DNA from 2 places in the Actinoplanes sp. GCM10030250 genome. Region 1 is predicted to be linked to the other one. Evidence: riboswitches for the same ligand, from Rfam matches in the RefSeq annotation. Region 1 holds a riboswitch; the other holds the start of a gene.

Evidence for each region. Region 1 has a riboswitch for glycine ahead of gcvP (aminomethyl-transferring glycine dehydrogenase). Riboswitches for the same ligand answer to the same signal wherever they lie in the genome.
Region 2: linked by a shared signal. The riboswitch ahead of ACFQV6_RS13525 (L-serine ammonia-lyase) and the one ahead of gcvP (aminomethyl-transferring glycine dehydrogenase) in region 1 are both predicted to bind glycine.

What each region holds. Positions count from the first base shown of each region.
Region 1 is NZ_JBHTDO010000029.1:126,773-134,547, forward strand. Features, by position in the region: gene ACFQV6_RS31285 (SigE family RNA polymerase sigma factor) at 1-421, opposite strand, end outside; gene ACFQV6_RS31290 (chorismate-binding protein) at 581-1,780, opposite strand; gene ACFQV6_RS31295 (DUF5999 family protein) at 1,902-2,102, shown strand; gene gcvP (aminomethyl-transferring glycine dehydrogenase) at 2,197-5,010, opposite strand; glycine riboswitch at 5,099-5,203, opposite strand; gene mgrA (L-glyceraldehyde 3-phosphate reductase) at 5,264-6,259, shown strand; gene ACFQV6_RS31310 (DNA polymerase beta superfamily protein) at 6,276-6,965, shown strand; partial or broken gene ACFQV6_RS31315 (hypothetical protein) at 6,996-7,775, opposite strand, start outside.
Region 2 is NZ_JBHTDO010000008.1:84,066-91,840, reverse strand. Features, by position in the region: gene ACFQV6_RS13530 (S-(hydroxymethyl)mycothiol dehydrogenase) at 1-779, opposite strand, end outside; gene ACFQV6_RS13525 (L-serine ammonia-lyase) at 954-2,288, opposite strand; glycine riboswitch at 2,408-2,497, opposite strand; gene ACFQV6_RS13520 (PP2C family protein-serine/threonine phosphatase) at 2,584-4,170, shown strand; gene ACFQV6_RS13515 (FIST signal transduction protein) at 4,260-5,420, shown strand; gene ACFQV6_RS13510 (diguanylate cyclase domain-containing protein) at 5,422-6,765, shown strand; gene ACFQV6_RS13505 (phospholipase) at 7,105-7,626, opposite strand.

The sequences.
Region 1 (7,775 bases):
CCCGGTCCCGCGCCGGCAGCTGGTCGAGCGCGTCGAGCATGGTCAGCCGCAGCTCGGGGCTCATCGTGTAGGCCGGTTCCCGCAGCCGCCCCGGAACGGCCTCGCTGGAGCTGCGCCGGCGCCGGTGGTCCAGGTAGACACGAAGGAGGACCTTCTGGGCGTACGCCGGAAGGTTGTCACTGCTCGCAGCCCGGCTCCAATTCACGAAGAGCTTGGTCAGCGTGGTCTGGGTCAGGTCCTGGGCGAGATGCCAGTCGCGGCAGAGCTGGAACGCGCTGCTGTAGAGCCGCGGCGTCCAGGATTGTGCGAAGCGCGCGAACTGCTCGCGCTGGGCGGGGCCGGGCGGCGCGGTGAGGCGCATCCGGATGCCGGACCGGCCGGTCCTGACACGGATGTCCGGTGGATCGAGGAGTTCAAGCATGTCGCCTTCTCTGGCCAGCCACCGTGGGGTTTGCCACTGTGGACCGTCTGCGCTGCGCGCGTGGGCCAAGTTACGCGCTCGGCCCCAGTTCGTGGGGGCGGACGCCGACAGTGGCACGCATTAGGTAGAGAAGGCTCGGGCCCCGCTGTGCGGGGCCTGTCAAAGAGCGAGCGCGGCCCGGATCGGGGCGGTCTTCGCGGCGGCCTCGTCGACCTCGGCGATCGGGTCGCTGTCCGCGGTGATGCCGCCGCCGGCCCAGGCGTGGGCGCGGCTGCCGTCGACCGCGACGGTGCGAATACTCAGCCCCAGATCGAGGTGGCCGGGACCGATCCAGCCGAGGGCGCCCATGCTGACGCCGCGGCCGACCGGTTCCAGGCGGGCGATCTCGGCGAGGGCGGCGAGCTTGGGGGCGCCGGTCACGCTGCCGCCCGGGCACACCGCCCGGAGAAGATCAGCGAGGCCTACGTCGCCGTCCAGGGAGGCGGACACGACCGACTCCGCCTGCCAAAGATCACACCATTGCCGTACGGCGAAAAGCTCTTCCACCCGGACCGCTCCCGTACCGGGCAGCCTGGCCAGGTCGTTGCGCTCCAGGTCGACGATCATGACGTGCTCGGCGCGTTCCTTGGCCGACTCGAGCAGTTCCCGCCGGCCCGCCGCGGTCGCCGGACGGGTGCCCTTGATCGGGCGGGTGATCACCCGCCCGTCCCGGACCTCGACCAGGGTCTCCGGGGAAGCCGTCGCCAGCGCCCAGCCGTCTCCGCCGAGCACACCGCCGTAGCGGGCGCCGGGAAGGGCCGCGACCCGCCGCAGTGCCGGGCCGGGGTCACCGGTGTACGGCGCGGACCCGTGCCCGACCACGTTCACCTGATAGACGTCGCCCCGCCCGATCGCCGCACGCACCCGCTCGACCGCCGACGCGTGCTCCTCCCGGGTCCAGCTCTCGATCCAGGACCCGAGCCGCCAGCGGCCGCTCTGGGGCACCATCGGCGCCGATTCACGGGTATGTCCGTAGACAACCGCATATACGTCGGGAATCCCGGGCACCGGCGACGCCGCCCCGACCGACCCTCCGGCCATTACAGAACCGGCGTCAGCGGATACGTAGAGTGCTGCGCCGCAAATAGTGCCATCGCCGAACGTCTTATCTTTGTCACCCGTTCGGCCAAGACTTCGCACCGGTAGTCCGTTATCGGCGAGAAATCCGGAGACAAGCTCGGCAGGGTCACCGGGATCACCCCGATGCCATCGGAACACACGCAACACGTGGTGACGGGCTTGGCAGGCGGCCGGAGCACCCGGCGGCGGGCCGAGAGGAGGTCGCGGAGAGTGGTCGTTGATCTCCATCCCGTGGACCATAAAAGACGCGATCCGGCGTACGGAGCCCGTCACCGGGTTGAACCGTTGTCGTTCGATGTGAGGTAACGTCCGTCACCGACTTTGTGAACCTTCACACAGCCCCCAATCGGAGATCACGAAGATGTGTCAGCACCTGATTCCCTGCCCACCTGCCGATGCGACCGACCGTGAGGCCGCCCGGATCCTCGTCACGTTTTGCGAGCAAGGCTGGAGCCTGCTCTGCAACGGCGTCATCGTCTTCGAGGACACCGGCGAGTTGCTCCCCGACGGCACCATGATCGAGCCGCACCGCGGGCCCGCTGTGCACGCCCTGGCTGCCTGATTCACGCAACGCAGCGTAATCACTGCGCAGGGTCAGACGACGCGCAGGCCGCGATCGAAGCGACCACGACCTGCGCGCCACCGGATCGGCCGGTTCAGCTCTCGAACGCCTCCGGCGAGGGGCAGGAGCAGACCAGGTTCCGGTCCCCGTACGCCCCGTCGATGCGGCGCACCGGCGGCCAGTATTTCGCCGCCCGGTCCACGCCCGCCGGGTAACCGGCCACTGACCGCGGGTAAGGGTGGTTCCACTCGTCCGCCGACACCGCCGAGGCCGTGTGCGGCGCACCCGCGAGGGGGTTGTCGTCCCGGGGCCACACCCCCGCCGCGACCTGGTCGATCTCACCCCTGATGGCGATCATCGCGGCGATGAAGCGGTCCAGCTCGGCGAGGTCCTCGCTCTCGGTCGGCTCCACCATCAGCGTTCCGGCCACCGGGAACGACATGGTCGGCGCGTGGAACCCGTAGTCGATCAGCCGCTTCGCCACGTCGTCCACCGAGACGCCGGTGGCCTTGGTGATCGGGCGCAGGTCGAGGATGCACTCGTGCGCGACCAGGCCGTTGTCACCCGCGTAGAGCACCGGGTAGTGCTCGCGCAGCCGCGCCGCCACGTAGTTGGCCGTGAGCACGGCGGTAGCGGTCGCCGCCGCCAGGCCGTCCGGTCCCATCATCCGCACGTACGCCCACGAGATCGGCAGGATCCCGGCCGAGCCGTGCGCGGCCGCCGACACGGCGTGGTGGACGCCCGGCTCCAGCGGGTCGCCCGGCAGGAAACCGGCCAGGTGCGAGCGGACCGCGACCGGGCCGACGCCGGGGCCACCTCCGCCGTGCGGGATGCAGAACGTCTTGTGCAGGTTCAGGTGTGACACGTCGGCGCCGAACTTGCCCGGTTTCGCGTACCCGACAAGGGCGTTGAGGTTGGCACCGTCGACGTACACCTGGCCGCCCGCGTCGTGCACCTTCGCGCACAGGTCCGCGATCGACGTCTCGTAGACGCCATGGGTCGACGGGTAGGTCACCATGATCGCGGCCAGCGCGTCCCGGTGCTTCTCGATCTTGGCGTCCAGGTCCGCCATGTCGACGTTGCCGTCCGCGTCGCAGGCCACGACGACGACCCGCATACCGGCCATCACCGCGCTCGCCGCGTTGGTGCCGTGCGCGCTGGACGGGATCAGGCACACGTCGCGGTGCGCCTCACCGCGGGACCGGTGGTAGCCGCGGATCGCCAGCAGGCCGGCCAGCTCACCCTGCGAGCCGGCGTTCGGCTGGACGCTCACCGCGTCGTACCCGGTGATCTCGGCGAGCCACTCCTCCAGCTGCGCCACCAGGGCCTCGTACCCCTGTGTCTGGTTGGCCGGCGCGAACGGGTGGATGTTCGCGAACTCCGGCCAGGTGATCGCCTCCATCTCGGTGGTGGCGTTCAGCTTCATCGTGCAGGAGCCCAGCGGGATCATGCCGCGGTCCAGCGCGTAGTCCTTGTCCGAGAGCTTGCGCAGGTAGCGCAGCATGCTGGTCTCGGAGTGGTGGGTGTTGAAGACCGGGTGGGTCAGGTACTCGGTGGTCCGCTCCAGCGCCTCCGGGATCACCCTCGAACCGGTCGTCTTCTCCGGCGCCCCGAACACCGACAGGACCGTCGCCACGTGCGCCTCGGTCGTGGTCTCGTCGGCCGACACCGAGACGTGGTCCGCGTCGACCAGGCGCAGGTCGATCCCGGCCCCGGCGGCCGCCGCCACGATCTCGGCGGCCCGGCCCGGCACCCGTGCCGTCACCGTGTCGAAGAAGGCGGCGTGCGGCATCTCGACCCGCGCCGCCGCGAGACCCGCCGCGATGGCCCGGGCACGCTGATGGGTGCGCAGCGCGATCGCCCGCAGGCCGTGCGGGCCGTGGTACACCGCGTACATGCTGGCCATCACCGCGAGCAGGACCTGGGCGGTGCAGATGTTGCTCGTCGCCTTCTCCCGGCGGATGTGCTGCTCGCGCGTCTGCAGCGCCAGCCGGTAGGCCGCGGCGCCGTCGGCGTCCTTCGAAACACCGACGAGGCGGCCGGGCAGGGACCGCTCCAGGCCGCTGCGCACCGCCAGATAACCGGCGTGCGGGCCACCGAAACCGAGGGGTACGCCGAACCGCTGCGAAGTGCCCGCCGCGATGTCCGCACCGATCTCCCCGGGTGCCCGCAGCAGTGTCAGTGCCAGCAGGTCAGCGGCAACAGTGACCAGCGCACCCTTGGCGTGCGCCGCCTCCACCAGGGCGGCGTGGTCCCGGACCGCACCGGACGCTCCCGGATACTGCAAGTGCAGGCCGAACAGCTCCGCCGGCAACTCGTCTCCGGCGTCCAGGTCGACGACCCGCACGTCGATGCCGAGCGGTTCGGCCCGAGTGCGCAGGATCGCCAGCGTCTGCGGGAAGGTGTCGGCATCCACCGCGTACACATTGGTCTTGTTCTTGGAGGCACGGCGCGCCAGCGTCATCGCCTCAGCGACGGCCGTCGCCTCGTCGAGCATCGAGGCGTTCGCCGTGGCCAGCCCGGTCAGATCGGTCACCAGGGTCTGGAAGTTCAGCAGCGCCTCCAGACGGCCCTGGCTGATCTCCGGCTGGTAGGGCGTGTAAGCCGTATACCACGCTGGGTTCTCCAGCACGTTCCGCTTGATCACCGCGGGCGTGTGGGTGCCGTAGTAGCCCAGCCCGATCATCGAGGTGGCGACCGTGTTGCGCCCGGCGATCGCTCGCAGCTCGGCGATCGTCTCCTCCTCGGAGATGCCGGCCGGCAGATCGAGGTCACCGTGCCAGCGGATCGACTCCGGGATCGCGGCGTCCATCAGATCCTCGAGGGAACCCTGCCCGATCGCCTTGAGCATGTGTGCCTGCTCGTCCGGGTCCGGACCGATATGACGGGAAACGAACGGCGACGACATGGGGCGACTCCAGCGCTAGAGAAGGTCGACATGCAACCTCCCCCTCTGTCATACCCACGTTTCTCAGGACGCAGCCATTTCAGAGTCGCCTGCCCACGCGGTCCTTTTGCCTGAGAGGTTCCGGGGAGGATTTGCCCCTTCGGCGCCGTCACGTCCGATTTCTCGCTCGTGTGGTCTCTCCCGCGCGGGTGTAGCCGGCACCAGTCAACCTACCAGCGCGCATGCCCGCCGATCACGTCCCTAGGGTGGAGGAGTGACGTACTTCCCTGCGGCTGACCGCTACGACGGCATGACCTACCGACGCGCCGGCCGGAGCGGGCTCAAACTGCCCGCCCTCTCGCTCGGCCTCTGGCACAACTTCGGCGACACCCGCCCCCTCGACCGGCAGCGCGACATCGTGCGCCGCGCCTTCGACCTCGGCGTCACCCACTTCGACCTGGCGAACAACTACGGTCCCCCGCCGGGCAGCGCGGAGAGCAACTTCGGGCGGCTGCTCGCCACCGACCTCAAGCCGTACCGCGACGAGCTGATCATCTCCACCAAGGCCGGCTACACCATGTGGGACGGCCCGTACGGTGACTGGGGCTCCCGCAAATACCTGATCTCCTCGCTCGACCAGTCCCTCCAGCGGCTCGGCCTCGACTACGTCGACGTCTTCTACCACCACCGGCCCGACCCCGAGACCCCGCTCGAGGAGACGATGGCCGCCCTCGACGCGGTCGTCCGCGCCGGCAAGGCGCAATACGTCGGGATCAGCAACTACAAGAGCACCGAAGCCGCCGAAGCCGCCCGCATCCTGCGCGAACTCGGCACGCCGCTGCTCATCCACCAGCCCTCCTACTCGATCCTCAACCGCTGGATCGAACACGACAACCTGCTCGACACCCTGGCCGAGGCGGGCGCCGGCTGCATCGCGTTCAGCCCGCTGCAACAGGGCCTGCTCACCGACCGCTACTTCGGCGGCATCCCCGACGGCTCCCGCATCCGCACCAGCGTCTTCCTCAACGAGAGCGCCCTCGACGACAAGACCATGGGACGGCTGCACGCCCTCAACGACATCGCCAAGCGCCGCGGCCAGACCCTCGCCCAGATGGCCCTCGCCTGGACCCTGCGCGACCCGCGGATGACCAGCCTGATCATCGGCGCCAGCAGCGTCGAACAGCTCGAGGACAACATCGCCGCCCTCACCGCCCCGCCCTTCAGCGCCGGCGAACTCGACGAAATCGACGGGACAGTCCTCGACCTGTGACGTACCGTCCGGGCTCATGATCGAGCTCGTCGAACGGCACACGATCCTCGGTGTCGTGGTCGGATCCCGCGCCTACGGACTCCAGGGTCCCGAATCCGACCACGACCGCCGCGGCGTCTACGCGGCACCGACCCGCGCGCTCTGGAGCCTCGACAAGCCGCCCACCCACCTCGACGGGCCGGCCGAGGAACAGTTCTCCTGGGAGATCGAACGGTTCTGCACCCTCGCTCTGCAGGCCAACCCGACAGTGCTCGAAGTGCTCTGGTCCCCGATCGTCGAACAGCTCACCCTTGACGGCCAGGAACTCCTCGACACCCGGCAGGCGTTCCTCTCCCGCCGGGTCGCCGAGACGTACGGCAACTACGCCCGCGACCAGCTCAACCGCGTCGCGACCCGCCGGGAACGCACCGGAGAGATCAACGACAAGCAGGCCATGCACATGCTCCGCCTGCTGTACGCCGGCGCGCACGTCCTGCGGACCGGCGAGATCCTGGTCGACGTCAGCCACCTGCGGGAACGGCTGCTCGCGGTCAAGCGGGGCGAGGTGGCGTGGGAAACGGTCACGGGGTGGGCCGCGGAGCTGCTGGCCGATTTGGACGAGGCGGCCGCGGCCTCCGGGCTGCCGGACCGTCCCGACCGGGCCCGGGTGGAGTCCTTGCTCGGACATATCCGGGAACGCAACCTGCGCTTCCCCGCCCTCGGCTGATCACTCAGCCGGTCAGCTGATCGTCACCACTCAGCTGATCGTCACCGGGACCGGGAGACCCTGCTGTACCTCTAGGACGGCGCGCTCCCCCAGCGGCTCCTTCAGCTCCACCGTCGCGGTGCGGTGCGCGCCGATGTCCGTGCAGGTCTCACCGGGCGCGTGCGGATGGGTCTCCACGATGACCACGACAGCGTGAGCCGACTCCACCCCCTCAGCGGTGTAGTCAGCGCCGCACGGCTCCGACCCCGGCCCCGGACTACCGGTGAACGACACGGTCATTCCCCGGCTCCCCGTGCTGGTGGCCGCCGAGTCGATCGCCAGCCCACCAGGCGCGTTGTAGGGGTCCCACGACGGCGGCGTGATCTTCACACTGGCCGAACGGGCAATCGCCGGCCGGGTGATCCGCACCGCGGTGCCCTTGAGCCTGTACTCCCACGCCGGCACCTCGGCCCGGCCCCGCGTGGTCTCCACCGGCACCGTGACAAGCCGCGCGGCGATCGCTTCCAGCGGCTCACACTCGGGACAATCCTCGGGATGGCCGGCCATCGCCATCTCGTCCACCGCCTGCGTAGCCGAAATCAGCGGCAGCGTGACGGTATCCCCGCCCGCCCAGGTGACCTCGCCGGTCGCCTCAGGCGCGGCCGGCAGATCATTCCCGGCCACCACCCGCCCCGCCGCCAGCGAACGCTTCCTGTCACCAGCGCCCGCACCCTCCCACTCCCCAACCTGCCCGGTGATCTCCCCCACCGGCACGAACCGGGCCCCACCCCCACCCGCCCGAACCGCCTCCTCATACCGATCCAGAGCCTC
Region 2 (7,775 bases), on a different contig from region 1:
ACCGCCTCGATCACCACGTCCGCGCCGTCGGCACCCTCGTAGGTTTCCGCGGCGATCCGCTTGATCTCGGCGACCGGGTCGGTCTTCGACGAGTCGACGACGTGGGTGGCGCCCATCCTGCGGGCCGTCTCCAGTTTGCGGGCGTCGATGTCGACCGCGATGATCGGGCTCGCGCCGGCCAGGGCCGATCCCGCGATCGCCGCGACGCCGACACCACCGCAGCCGATCACGGCCACCGACTTGCCCCGGGTCACCGCGCCGGTGTTGATCGCGGCGCCGATGCCGGCCATCACGCCGCAGCCCAGCAGGCCCACGGCCGCGGCCCGCGCCGACGGGTCAACCTTGGTGCACTGCCCGGCCGCGACCAGCGTCTTCTCCGCGAACGCGCCGATGCCCAGGGCGGGTGACAGCTCGGTGCCGTCCTCCAGGGTCATCTTCTGCTTCGCGTTGTGCGTGTTGAAGCAGTAGTGCAGGTCGCCCCGCTTGCAGGCCCGGCACTGGCCGCAGACGGCACGCCAGTTGAGCACGACGAAGTCGCCCGGCGCCACATCGGTGACGCCGTCACCGACGGCCTCCACCACGCCGGCCGCCTCGTGCCCGAGCAGGAACGGGAAGTCGTCGTTGATGCCGCCCTCGCGGTAGTGCAGGTCGGTGTGGCACACCCCGCACGCCTGAATCTTCACCACCGCCTCGCCCGGCCCCGGATCCGGCACGTTGATCGTCACCAGCTCGACGGGAGCACCCTTGGCACGCGCGATGACGGCTCTGACCTGCTGCATCTCGAGATTCCCTCCGAGCGGGCGAACGGGGCGATCAATTGGCCAGAATAACGACTCCGGCGAGCCCCCCGCCCGACTTCACCCCGCGCGCCGCGCGCGCCGGGAGAGACGAAACCGAGAGCGCGCCGGGAGAGCCGAAACCGGGAGCGCGGCGCCGCGACGAACGGGACGCGTTCAGCACTCGATGACGTTCACGGCGAGGCCGCCGCGGGCCGTCTCCTTGTATTTGACCTTCATGTCGGCGCCGGTCTCCTTCATCGTCTTGATGACCTTGTCCAGCGAGACGTGGTGCCGGCCGTCGCCGCGCAGCGCCATCTTCGCGGCGGTCACCGCCTTCACCGCGGCCATCCCGTTGCGCTCGATGCACGGGATCTGCACCAGGCCACCGACGGGATCGCAGGTCAGCCCCAGGTTGTGTTCCATGCCGATCTCCGCGGCGTTCTCCACCTGCTCGGGCGTGCCACCGAGCACTTCGGCGAGCCCGGCCGCCGCCATCGCGCACGCCGAACCCACCTCGCCCTGGCAGCCCACCTCGGCACCGGAGATCGACGCGTTCTCCTTGAACAGCAGCCCGATCGCCGCCGCCGTCAGCAGGAACCGCACCACCCCGTCGTCGTCGGCACCGGGCACGAACTCCCGGTAGTAGCGCATCACCGCCGGGATGATGCCGGCCGCGCCGTTGGTGGGCGCGGTCACCACCCGGCCGCCGGCTGCGTTCTGCTCATTAACTGCCATCGCGTACGCCGTGAGCCACTCCATCGAATGCTCTGCCGCACTGCCGGCCGCCCGCAGCTGACGGGCGGTGGCCGCCGCACGCCGCCGCACGCGCAGGCCACCCGGCAGGATGCCCTCCGCGTCGAGCCCCAGGTCGATGCACTCCCCCATCACGGTCCACAGGTGGAGCAGACCGGACCGGACCGCGGTCTCGTCGCGCCACGCCGTCTCGTTGACCAGCATCAGTCGCGAGATCGACAGGCCGGTGGACCGGGTCAGCGACAGCAGTTGGGCGCCCGTGGCGAACGGGTAGGGAAGATCGGTGTCGTTCGGGCGTACCCCATGGTTTGTCTCATCGACGACGAAGCCGCCGCCGACCGAGAAATAGGTCTTGCGCAGCAGCTCGGTGCCGTCGGCGCGAAGCGCAGTGAAGATCATCCCGTTGGGATGGCCCGGCAGGGTCCGCCGCCGGTGCAGCACGATGTCGGCAGCCACGTCGCGGCCGCCCGGAAGGGTGAGGGTCCCGGCGTCGCGGATCTGCGCCGCCCGCGCGTCGGCGGTCGTGACGTCGACCGTCTCCGGGTCCGAACCCTCCAGCCCGAGCAGCACGGCCTTGGGCGTGCCGTGACCGTGACCGGTCGCGCCCAGCGAGCCGAAAAGCTCGGCCCGCACGGTGGCGACCGGCAGGCCGGTGACCGAGGAGGCGAAGAGGCGGGCCGCGCGCATCGGGCCGACGGTGTGCGAACTGGACGGGCCGATGCCGACCGAGAAGAGATCAAAGACGGACACAGCCATGCGGAGGCTCCCTGAGGTGGGCCTCCCTCGCTCTGTCATTGGGGCCTGAGAGCTTCACCGCCGGGGCGGCTTGCACCTTGGGCGCGGCCGCCATGAAGCGGCCGGCTTTCCAGAGTCGCCTGCCCGCAGCGGTACGGGTGCCTGAGAGATTCTGAGGGAGAAGTTGCTCCTTCGGCGCCCCCAGCAGGGGACTCTCCCGCAGCGGGTGAAACGGCGAGGTATTCGGTTGTCGCTGGAAAAGCTATCCGGGCCCGCGGCATGCCGTCAACCGGCGGGCGGACCGTAAGGTACCGGCATGAGGCAGCAGCACCGCCCCCTCTGGCAGGTGGTCGTCGTGGTGGCGGCCGCCTACACCGCCGGTGCCCTGCTCGCGTTCCTCGCCTTCGGCGCCACCTCGATCGTCGTGCTCTTCCTCCCGGCCGGTGTCACCCTGTCCGCGCTGCTGCTCACCCCCGGCCGGCAGTGGCCCTGGATCCTGGCCACCGTCGCGGTCATCGAGCTGGCCGTGGACACCTCCCAGGGCATCACGCTCGGTTACGCGTGCGGATTCGCCCTGGCCAACACCGTGGAGCCCCTGGTCGGAGCGTCGCTGCTGCGCCGGTACGTGCCCAGTGAGCTCAACCTGCTCCAGCGCCGGCACCTGTTCGCGTTCCTGGGCTGCTGCGTGGTCGCCGGTCCGCTGGCCGGCGCCCTGATCGGCGGCACCACGATCGCACAGAGCCAGCACCGGGAGTGGGCCGAGGCGTTCCTGCCGTTCTGGGCCGGTGACGCGACAGGCGCCCTGACCGTGGCCGGCACCGTGCTGGCCTGGCGGCACCGGCCGCCGTGGAGCCGGGCGTCGGTGGCCCGGTGGGGCCTCATCCTGCTGCTCACCGTGACCGTCACCGCCGTCAGCTTCTGGCCGCAGCACCTGCCGCTGTTCTACATGCCCCTGCCACTGCTCTACTGGCTCGGCTTCCAGGAGCGGCTCGCCGTCACGATGTCGGCCGGCCTCACCATGACCGTCACCGCCAACGTGCTGACCAGCGCCGGGCACGGCCCGTGGGCAGCGCTGGACGGTTCGCTGCCCTTCAAGACCGCCACGCTCCAGCTCTTCCTGGCGGTCGCCGTCGTCGGCGCCTGGCTGCTCACCGTCGGCATCGCCGAGCGCGACAACGCCCGTGCCCTGTACGAGAGCGAGGTCAGCGCGGCCCGGCAGCTCCAGCACGCGCTGCTGCCCGCCTTCGTCACCGAGCTCCCCGCCGTACGCGTCAGCGCCGGCTACCGCCCCGCCGACCTCACCCACGACGTAGGCGGCGACTGGTACGACGTGTTCCCCCTGCCCAGCGGCCGGATCGGCTTCGCCGTCGGTGACGTCGTCGGGCACGACCTGGCCGCGGCCGCCGCCATGGCCCGGCTGCAGGCCATCCTGCGCGTGCTCGCACAGACCGCACCGGGACCGGCGGGCGTCCTCACCGGCCTGGACCGGGCCAGCACCGTTGTCGACGGCGCCCGTACCTGCACTGTCGGATACGCCGACTACCATCCCGCCACCCGGCTCCTGCGGTACGCCTGCGCCGGTCACCCGCCACCGCTGCTGATCACCGGCGGCAGGGGCGAGTTCCTGTGGGAGGGCCGATCGTTACCGGTCGCTGTCGAAGCGGCGAGCCGGCGCGAGGCGGAGGTGGTCGTGCCGCCCGGCGCCCACCTGATCTGGTACACCGACGGGCTGGTGGAGCGGCGGAACGAGTCGATGTACGTGGGGATGGAGCGGCTGGCCGCCGCCGCCGGTGATCTGGCCCGGGAGGGAACCGGGGATCCGTGTGAGGTGCTGCTCGACCGGATGTCGCAGAGCCGGCCGGCGTCGGACGACACCGCTGTTCTGTGGATCACCTTCGACTGAAATTCCGCGCTCCCCCTCAGTTTTGCCGCGCTGCCACCGATGGGCTGTCCCGGACGGCTCGCACCCGCGGCCGCCGGCGAGGAGTGATCATGCGGTGGTTCGGTGTGGGGCGCAGCCTGCTCGAGGACCCCGCCGAAGCCGGCGCGCAGGCCTGCCGCGAGGCGCTCGCCGGGCGCGACGCCGGACTGCTGATCGTCTTCGCGTCGCTGTCGCACTCGACGCCGGAGATGGCAGCCGCCGTGCACGCCGCGGCCGGCGGGAACGTCCTGATGATCGGCTGCTCGACCTCGGGCGAGTTCACTCCCGACGGGCGCGGCTCCGGTGTCGTGGTCAACGCGCTCGGCGGGCCGGGTTTCACCGCCGCCGTCCGGGCGGTCCCCCACGACAGCGATCTCTACGAAGCCGGCATCGAAGCCGCGTCCTGCCTCGACGAGGTGGACGCCGAGCACCGTGTGGTGCTGCTGCTCGGTGACGGCCGGAGCGGGGATCAGCAGGAGATGGTGCGCGGGGCGTACACGGTGGCCGGGGCTCAGGTGCCGCTGGTCGGCGGATGCGCGGGCGACAACGTGACACAGACCGGCACCTGGCACTTCTTCAGCTCCGGGCGGGACGTGCGGGTGCTGCCCAACGCGGTGCTCGGCGCCGCCCTCGGCTCGGAGTCGCCGTTCGGCATCGGCATGGCACACGGCTGGCACAAGACCGGCGAGCCGATGGTCGTCACCCGCAGCGAGGGCGGCACCATCTTCGAGCTCGACGGTGAGCCGGCCCTCGACGTCTACCTGCGGCGCACCGGCGGAACCACCGAGATGGCCGCCGACCCCGCCGCGTTCCTGCAGTTCGCGACGATCCGGCCGCTCGGGCTGGCGCGGCGTACCGGTGAGGACATCCGCGTGGTCTTCTCCGCCGACCCGGCGGACCGCTCGATCTCCGGGCTGGCCGACACCCCCGAGGGTGCCATGGTCTGGTTCATGGAGGCCGACCCGGACGCGATCGTCGGCGCACCCGCCGAGGCCGCCAACGCCGCGACCGCGCTGCTCGGTGACGCCGAACCGCTCGGCGTGCTCGTCTTCGACTGCTGCGTACGCTCGATCGCGCTGGGCGAGAACCGGACCGACCTGGCCGCCGAACGGCTGCGCGACGCGCTCAAGCCGATCCCGTACGGCGGGTTCTACTCCAACGGCGAGATCGTCCGGGAGCCGAACGCCAAGGGTATGCACCATCTGACCGTGGTCGCCCTCGCGGTCAGCTGACATGTCCGGCTGGTCCACCCTTCAGCTCACCGAGTTCTTCAGCGCGATCACCCGCGCCGGGGACCTGACCAGCGCCGCGCGGATCGCGGTGCAGCGGGCTGCCGAGGCGACCGACGCCTCGGTGGCTGCGGTGGTGTGCGGGGACGCCGTACCCGCGTCCGTCGGGCTCGGCCGGTCGCCGGACCCGTCACTGTTCACCAGCACCGACATCTCCGGTTTTCCCGGCATCGGCCCGATGCACGTCACCGTGCACGCTCTGGATCGCGGCATCGGTGAGCGGCTGATCGTCGCCCGTACCGACGAGCCGTTCGCCGCCGAGGAGCGGCAGATGCTGCAGGGCATGGCCCGGGTCCTCGGCCTGGCACTGCGCAGCCTGCGCACCCTGGAGAGCGAACGGCAGCTGGCGGAGAGCCGCCTCGTCCTGCTCGAAGCCCTCGAACGCCGGGAGCGGCTGCTCGAGACGCTGCTGCGGGTGCAGCGGTCGGCGAACCTGCGCACCCCCATCGGTGAGGTGCTCGGCTCGATCACCGCGGGCGCGGCCTCCCTTCTCGCCGGGTCGGCGGTCGCCCTCGTGCTGCACAGCCCGGCCGGACTGACCGTCCGCTCGCTGAGCGGGTCCTCCCCTCACGAGCCGCTGATCGACGCCGCCCAACGCGCGATCACCGCCGGGCGGCCGGTCACCGGGCCCGACCTGATCGCCGCACCGGTGCACGTCGGCCACGAGATCGCCGGCGGATTCGTGATCACCGGGCCGGGCGGTGACATTCGCGAATCCGAGCGCCGTGACGTGCTGGCGGCCTTCGCTGAACAGGCTTCGCTGGCGCTGACCGGTGCCGACGCCCATCATGATCCGCTCACCCGCCTGCCCAACCGGACGCTGTTCCTGCAACGCGTCGAGCAGGTTGTTGCGGCCGGTCATCCGGCTGCTCTGCTCTATCTCGATCTGGACCTCTTCAAGCAGGTGAACGACACGCTCGGCCACTCCGCGGGTGACGAACTGCTGCTCGGTGTCGCCGACCGTCTTCGCGGGGTGGTCCGCGACTCGGACATGCCGGCTCGTCTGGGCGGTGACGAGTTCGCGGTGCTGCTGGACCCGGCCGACGGTGCCCGGGATCTCGCGGAGCGGGTGATCGACGCGATCGCCCGGCCGTTCGAGATCGGTGGGCGGAGTGTGCGGACCCGGGTGAGTGTGGGGATCGCGTACACCGGGGGTGGGTGTACGGCGCAGGGGCTGGTGGAGGACGCGGATCTGGCCATGTACCGGGCGAAGAAGACCATGCCGGGGACGTGCCGTGAGTTCGACCCCGCCATGCGAGCCGAGCTGCTGGCCGCCGCCCATCCGTGACCCGGCGCCCACCCAACCGGCTGGACGTGAGCGGGGCCTCGCGGGCCAAAACACCCCGCTCAGCGCCAGCCGACCCGCCCGGCTGGACGCCAGCGGGGCCCTGCGGGCCAAAACACCCCGCTCAGTGCCAGCTGGCCCACCCGGCTGGACGTGAGCGGGGCCTCGCGGGCGAAAACACCCCGCTGGGCGCCAGCTGGCTCGCCCGGCTGGACGCCAGCGGGGCCCTGCGGGCGAAAACACCCCGCTGGGCGCCAGCTGGCTCGTCCGGTCGGGTCCCCGGGCGAGCTGTGAGAGCGGCGGGCGGCCGAGCTGGGGCGCGGCCGCACCGCGTTGGGGGGATCAGGCGGCGGCTAGGGCGGCGGCCTTGATCTTGGCGGCTCGGTCGATGTCGGCGGAGGTTACGGCGGCGACGGAGCCGAAGACGGACACCGCCTGGTAGTAGGTCCAGGCGAGGCTGGTGCAGGCGGGGCGTACCACCGAGCTGTACGTGGCGCACTTGCGCTTCAGGTCCGAGTAGAACGCCGAGTCGACGCGGCTCTTGTTGGCGGCGAACGTACCGATGGCCTTGTGGTTGCGGTAGCCGAAGTCGTGGCGGTAGCAGGAGAGCTTGAAGTCGAAGCCGAGCGGGTTGTCCGGGCTGGCGGAGCAGTAGTCGGTGCTCCAGTCGAAGCCGTAGGCCGACCAGGCGCCCTGGTTCTGCCGGGCGGCGTTCCAGGAGTTGTAGCTGGACACGCTGGTCTGGGTGAAGGAAGAGAGGACGGCGGGCTTGTCGGTGGGGGCAGCGTGTGCGGGGATCGCCGTGCAGAGAACGGCCACCGTGGCGAACACGGCGGTGAGCAGGGAACGCGCTGTCGACGACATCCAGGGCTCCTCACGAACGGCCCGCCCCGGTCAGGGGCGGGCGACCGGACGTCAGGGCAGGTCCGCGGATGTTACCCGCGAGTTACCCTAACGATCACTAAGTCTGCGGAGCCGAGCTGTCTCGACCACTATCGAGACATGGAGATTTG